2 regions of the Micromonospora sp. NPDC049374 genome follow, and region 2 is predicted to be linked to the other one. Evidence: riboswitches for the same ligand, from Rfam matches in the RefSeq annotation. Region 2 holds a riboswitch; the other holds the start of a gene.
The links. A riboswitch is a leader RNA that binds a small molecule or an ion and turns the genes downstream of it on or off. The one in region 2 is predicted to bind thiamine pyrophosphate.
Positions count from the first base shown of each region.

Region 1 (3,403 bases), on a different contig from region 2:
GCTCGCCCGGCACCACAATCGGCGTGCACCACCCCGGCCGCGGTCTGGATACCACCGAGCAGGTGCTGCCGGAATTCGGTGTTGGAGAATGACTCCTGGGTGTGCCCACCGCCGGTGTACCAGGATCGGCCACCGTCGAAGTTCTGGCACCAGGCGATCGGGTGGTCATGCCCCATCGCCCCGCTGCCCGGGCTGTAGCTGCGCTCGTCGAGCGAGGCCAGCACCTGCACCTGACGGGCGCGGGGGTTGGTGCGGAAGTTGTACCACTCGTCGTAACGGGACCACCGGTCCGGCAGGTGCCGGGTCGACTCGTGGGTGGTGTCCTCGACCTTCACCGTAGCCGTCTGGTTGGCCGGGTGGCTGTTGAAGTAGGCACCGACCAGTTGGCCGTACCAGGCCCAGTCGTACTCGGTGTCGGACGCGGCGTGCACGCCGACGTATCCACCGCCAGCCCGGATGTAGCGCTCGAAGGCCGCCTGCTGGCTGGCGTTGAGCACGTCACCGGTGGTCGACAACCAGACGACCGCCTTGAACCTGGCGAGGTTGGTGTCGGTGAAGGCGGCGCTGTCCTCGGTGGTGGTGACGGTGAACCCGTTCGCCGTGCCGAGTTGCTGGATCGCACTGATGCCGGCCGGGATCGAGTCGTGCCGGAATCCGGCGGTCTTGGAGAAGATCAGGACGGAGTACGGCTCCGCCGCGGCGACTGGGCTGGCGGCCCGGGCGGCGGCAGGGCCGGTGATCGGGGCCGGTGCGGCGGCCAGGACGAGTACAACGGCGAGTAGCGCCATGGTGACTGCGGCGAGCGGGGCTCGCCGCCGACTGGGTCGGGGCACGAAGATCTCCTCTGTCCGTGGGACGGTTCGGAGTGGACGGCGGTGGTCACTCCCGTCGGTCCGACCGCCCATACCTGACGAGCGAGGTCTGGGTGCCGACTAGCCGATCCGATCACTCAATTTGCGTTAGTGAATCTAGTTTCGAGCAAGGTGGACCCTTGTAACGTTTTGGTAACGGGGTCATTTTCTATTGGTGTGAGTCGCTGCATATCGGTGTCTTTTTCTGGCCGCCATGCTGTTGCGAGTCGGTTCAGCAGGCTGCGGCGAGTCGGCGTGACAGGGCAGCCCTCACCCCAACCGGCCGCGCAGGACGGGCTTGGCGGAGCCGGCGAAACGACGTACGGTGACACCCAACGAACCCACGGGAGCCCGGTGTACCGGGCTGAGAGGGGGGCTGTGAGCCCCCGACCGTCGAACCTGATCCGGGTAATGCCGGCGCAGGGAGGAGAGTTGCCGTGCCGTCCCTGGGACGACTGCATCTGATCACCGACACCCGACCCGGGCGGGATCCGCTCGCCGTGCTTGCTGCCGTGCTGCCGGTGGCCCGTACCGAACTGGTGGTGCAGGTTCGGGTCGAGGACACCGCGACCGACCGGCAGACGTACGAACTGACCCGCCGGGTGCTCGCCCTGTGCACGCCGTACGGGGTGCCCTGCCTGGTCAACGACCGGCTGCACGTGGCACTGGCCACCGGTGCCGCCGGCGGTCACGTCGGCGCCGACGACCTACCGGTGGCAGCGGCCCGGGAGGTGCTCGGCCCGGCGGCCGTGCTGGGTGCCACCGCGCGGGAACCGGCGACTGCGCTCTCGGCGGTCACCGCTGGGGCGAGCTACCTGGGCGTGGGGCCGTGCCGCGCCACCGCCACCAAGGACGGGCTGCCCCCGCCGGTCGGTGCGGCCGGTGTCCGGGCGGTGGTCGAGGCGGTCGAGGTGCCGGTGATCGCCATCGGTGGGGTGACGGCGGCGGACGTGCCCGAGTTGCGGGCCGTCGGCGCGTACGGGGTGGCGGTGGTCGGTGCGCTCTCCGGTGCCACCGATCCCGCCCGCGCCGCCGCCGAGCTGGTTCGGGCGCTGACGTGTTGACCGGGCGCCCCGCCACCACCGGTGTGGTGCAGCAGCGCCGGCCCGATGTGGCCGTCGTGGGGGGCGGACCCATCGGGTGGGCGATCGCCTGGCGGTGCGCGACGCGCGGGTTGCGGGTGGTCGTACACGATCCGGCGCCCGGGTCGGGTGCCTCGCACGTGGCCGCCGGGATGCTGGCGCCGGTCGCCGAGGCGTACTTCGGCGAGCGGGAGCTGACCGCCCTGCTGACCGAGTCGGCCGGCCGCTGGCCCGGGTTCGCCGCCGAACTGACCGAGGCGACCGGCACGGACATCGGCTACCGGACCGAGGGCACCCTGATGGTCGGGCTGACCGCCGACGACCTCGCCGAGGCGCGTCGGCTCTGGGCGTACCAGCAGGGGTTGGGGTTGCCGGTGGCGCCGCTGCGCCCGTCGCAGCTGCGCGAGCGCGAGCCGGCGCTGGCGCCCCGGGTGCGCGGCGGCGCGCTCGCCGCCACCGACCATCAGGTCGACCCGCGCCGGCTGGTGCCGGCGCTGCGGCTGGCGGCGGAGCGGGCGGGAGCGGTGCTTGTCGCTGAGCCGGTGCGCCGGCTGTCCGACGTCAAGGCCGGCGCGACGGTGGTCGCCGCCGGCTGCGGCAGCGCGGCGCTTACCGGCCTGCCGGTCCGTCCGGTGAAGGGACAGGTGCTGCGGCTGCGTGCGCCCGATGGCGGGCCGCCAGGCTTCCGGCACGTGATCCGGGGGTACGCCGACGGCGAGCACGTCTACCTGGTGCCGCGCGACAGTGGCGAGGTGGTCGTCGGCGCGACCGTCGAGGAGCGCTCCGACCTGGGTGTTTCCGCCGGAGCGGTGCTGCGGCTGCTGCGGGCCGCCGTCGACCTGTTGCCCGAGATCGCCGAGTACGACCTGGTGGAGACGCTGGCGGGGCTGCGTCCGGGTACGCCGGACAACGCCCCGATCCTGGGCCCGTTGCCGGGGCACCCGGACGTCCTGGTCGCCACCGGTCACCACCGGCACGGGATCGTGCTGACCCCGGTCACCGCAGACCTGATCACCGATCTTGTCACCGGAGACGGCAGCTCCGACGCACTGCTGGTGCCGTTCCGGCCGGACCGGTTCGCCGACCTGCCCGACGTCGTGGGCGCAGCGGCCGTCAGCACTTTTCAGCAATCGACGGAGGTTGACTCGTGGAACTGACGGTGAACGGTGCCGGGCGCAGCCTGCCGGACGGGCTGACGGTGGCCGACCTGGTCCGCGACATCACCGGCCAGCAGCGCGGTGTCGCGGTGGCGGTCAACGGTGAGGTGGTGCCGCGTACCGGCTGGCCGGCGACGGTGCTGCGGGGCGGCGACCGGGTCGAGGTGCTCAGCGCCGCCCAGGGCGGGTGAGCCGGATGGACAACGAGTCGACCGGCTTCGAGCTGGGCGGTGTGCGGTTCAACTCCCGGCTGATCCTCGGTACCGGCGGGGCGGCCAACCTGCACGTGCTGGAGCAGGCGATCCGAGCGTCC
Region 1 covers NZ_JBFAQH010000002.1:496,233-499,635, forward strand. Annotated here, with positions in the region: gene AB0J93_RS05715 (ThuA domain-containing protein) at 1-833, opposite strand, end outside; TPP riboswitch at 1,185-1,294, shown strand; gene AB0J93_RS05720 (thiamine phosphate synthase) at 1,289-1,915, shown strand; gene thiO (glycine oxidase ThiO) at 1,939-3,090, shown strand; gene thiS (sulfur carrier protein ThiS) at 3,081-3,281, shown strand; gene AB0J93_RS05735 (thiazole synthase) at 3,287-3,403, shown strand, end outside.
Region 1: another riboswitch for thiamine pyrophosphate. It lies ahead of AB0J93_RS05720 (thiamine phosphate synthase); the one in region 2 lies ahead of AB0J93_RS26750 (ECF transporter S component).

Region 2 (3,403 bases):
GACCAGCACGGCCACCACGAAGGTGGTCGGCGCGAACCGGAAGGCGAACCGGCGGCCGAACACACCGGCCTGCATCGAGATCAGCTTGAGATCGACCATCGGCCCCACCACCAGGAAGACCAGTCGGGACGTGAGAGAGAACTGGGACAGCGAGGCCGCCACGAAGGCGTCGGCCTCCGAGCAGAGCGAGAGCAGCACGGCGAGCAGCGCCAGTGCCAGGATCGACAGCCACGCGTTGTCGGCGAGGGTCTGCAACCACCGTTCCGGCACCAGCACGTTGATGCTGGCGGCGGCCATCGCGCCGAGCACCAGGAACCCGCCGGCGTGGGTCACGTCGTGGCGGACCGCGGCCCAGAAGGCCCGGCCCCGGGAAGCGTCGTCCAACTCCGGGCGGCGCGGCATCCTGATCCACTCGGTGCGCCCGAGCCGCAGCCAGAGCCACCCCATGATCATGGCGACGATCAGGCTGGCGACGCCCCGGGCGAGGACCATCTCGGGATTGTTCGGGAAGGCGACCGCGGTGGCGGTGAGCACGATCGGGTTGACCGCCGGGGCGGCGAGCAGAAACGCCAGCGCGGCGGCCGGTGTGACGCCCCGCCGGATCAGTGACCCGGCGATCGGCACCGAGCCGCACTCGCAGCCCGGTAGTACCACGCCGGCCGCGCTGGCCGCCGGCACCGCCAACGCCGGGTGCCGGGGCAACGCCTTCGCCCAGAAGGATCGGGGTACGAAGACCGCGATCACCGCGGAGAGCAGCACTCCGAAGACCAGGAACGGCACCGCCTGCACCATGATCGAGACGAAGACGGTGGTCCAGGTCTGGATGCGGGGATCGTCCAGGGTGGCGGCGATCGGCTCCCGAAAGATGATCAGGATGATCAGCAGCGCCGCCAGGACCTCCACCGATCCGATCCGGTCGCCGAGCCAGCGCCGGGGCGGCTCGCCACCCCCCGGCTCGGGAGGGCGCGTCCCGGTGTCCACGCCCCCACCTGAGGGCCGGCCCTCAGGGTCGCCGGCTGGCACGGCCCGGTCAGTGTCTGTGGTCACCCGTCACCCTTCGGCCGTGGCGGATCGGCGGACTGAGATTACCGTCCGGCGCGGATGACGTCGATGGATGTCACAGATTTGGCCGGACCGTCGCCCCGCCGAGACGGCCGGCTCGCATATCCCAGCGCCACCAGTCCACGCTTCCCGTGCCACCGGATCGCGGGAGGCAGGCACCCGTCGTGACCTGGGGAGATCACATTGCCCGTGGATCTTCCGTGGTGTTAGCGTCGGCGGGACAGACAACACCTCCGACAGGGGAGCGCACAGCGCTGAGAGTGCGGGTCCGCCCGCAGACCCTCCGTACCTGATCTGGGTAATGCCAGCGCAGGGAGTTCGGTCCACCTCCAGCCCGCCACCGTTCGGCGCCGCCGGGCGGGGCGTGCGTCTTGCCTGGTTCGTATCTGGACTGGGAGCAATCATCATGAAGACCACCGACAGCAACCGCTGGCGCACCATCGACATCGTGGTGGCGTCGGTCATCGCCGTCGCCTTCGGCGTCATCTTCTGGGCGTGGGGCGTGGTGTGGAGCGTCACCGAGGGCGCCTTCAGCTTCTTCCCGCCGGCACAGACGCTCATCTACGGTGTCTGGCTGGTGCCGGCCGTCCTCGGCGGCCTGGTCATCCGCAAGCCCGGCGCTTCGCTGTACTGCGAACTGCTGGCGGCGATCATCTCGGCCCTGCTGGGCAGCCAGTGGGGCACCATCGTCCTGTTGCAGGGTTTGATGCAGGGTCTCGGCGCCGAGTTGGCCTTCGCCGCCTTCCGATACCGCTCGTACCGGCTGCCGGCCGCCCTGCTGGCCGGCGCGCTGACCGGCCTGAGCGCGGCGATCTTCGACTTCGTCTACTGGAACGCCGAACGCGACATCGCCACCTACCGCGTGCCCTACGCCCTGCTCACCATCGTCAGCGCCACCGCAATCGCCGGCGCTGGCGCGTACGCCCTCACCCGCGCCCTGACCCGCACCGGCGTGCTCGACCGCTTCCCCGCCGCCCGCGAACGCCCCCTCGTCTGACCCCCACCCATCGCGTTGATCATGAGGTTAGCGGCATTTTCGATCTCCAAATCAACCGTCAACTTCATGATCAACGAGAAGGAAGGATGGACGGACGGAGGGAGGGGGGAGGGAGGGGCGGGATGGTTAGCGGGGTGCGGGTGCGGGGGTTCGGGTGGCGGCATGCCGGGCGGCGTGGCTGGGCGGTGCGTGGGGTTGAGCTGCGGGTGGAACGTGGTGAGAAGGTGCTGCTGTTGGGGGCGTCCGGTGCCGGGAAGAGCACGTTGTTGGCGGCGCTGGCCGGGCTGCTGCCCGAGGACTCCGGGGAGCACGAGGGCAGCATCGAGATCGACGGCCGACCGGCCGGCGAGGCCCGGGAGCGGGTCGGCATCGTCTTCCAGGACCCGCAGTCCCAACTCGTGATGGCTCGCAGCGGCGACGACGTGGCGTTCGGGCTGGAGAGCCGGGGCGTGCCGGCCCGACAGATCTGGCCGCGGGTGGACGAGGCACTGCACCGGGTCGGCTTCCCGTACCACCGGGACCGGCCCACCGCGGCGCTCTCCGGCGGCGAACAACAGCGCCTCGCCCTGGCCGGCGTGCTGGCGCTGCGTCCCGGCCTGCTGCTGCTTGACGAACCCACCGCCAACCTCGACCCGGCGGGTGCCGCCCTGATCCGCACGGCGCTCGCCCGGGCGGTGGACGCCGACACCACCCTGATCCTGGTCGAACACCGGGTCGCCGAGGCGCTGCCCCTGGTCGACCGGGTGGTGGTGCTCGAACCCGGCGGCGGCGTCCGCGCCGACGGCCCGCCGGACGCGGTCTTCGCCACACACGGCGACGCCCTCGCCGCAGAGGGGGTCTGGGTGCCCGGCCGGGAGATCCCGCCACGCCGGGCCGCCGGCCCGGCCGGCGAGGTGCTGCTCACCGCCGAGCGGCTCGGCCAACCACCCCGGCTGGCCGCCACCGACCTGACCGTACGCGCCGGTGAGGCGGTCGCCGTGCTCGGACCGAACGGCGCCGGAAAATCCACTCTGGCGCTGCTGCTCGGCGGGCTCCTCCGGCCGGGCACCGGGAAGCTGGTGGCGAGCCCGGAACTGGCCGGAGCGGACTCGCGGACCGCGCCGCACCGCTGGCGGGCACCGGCGCTGACCCGCCGGATCGGCTCGGTGTTCCAGAATCCCGAGCACCAGTTCGTCACCGGTACGGTCTTCGACGAACTGGCCTTGGGTCCGAGGCGGACCGGCACGTCCGAATCGGCGGTCCACGACCGCGTGACGGAACTGTTGAGTCGGCTGCGGCTGGATCGGCTCGCCGCCGCCAACCCGTACACCCTCTCCGGGGGCGAGGCGCGGCGGCTGAGTGTGG
Region 2 covers NZ_JBFAQH010000021.1:7,971-11,373, forward strand. Annotated here, with positions in the region: gene AB0J93_RS26745 (permease) at 1-912, opposite strand, end outside; TPP riboswitch at 1,291-1,396, shown strand; gene AB0J93_RS26750 (ECF transporter S component) at 1,469-2,059, shown strand; gene AB0J93_RS26755 (ABC transporter ATP-binding protein) at 2,182-3,403, shown strand, end outside.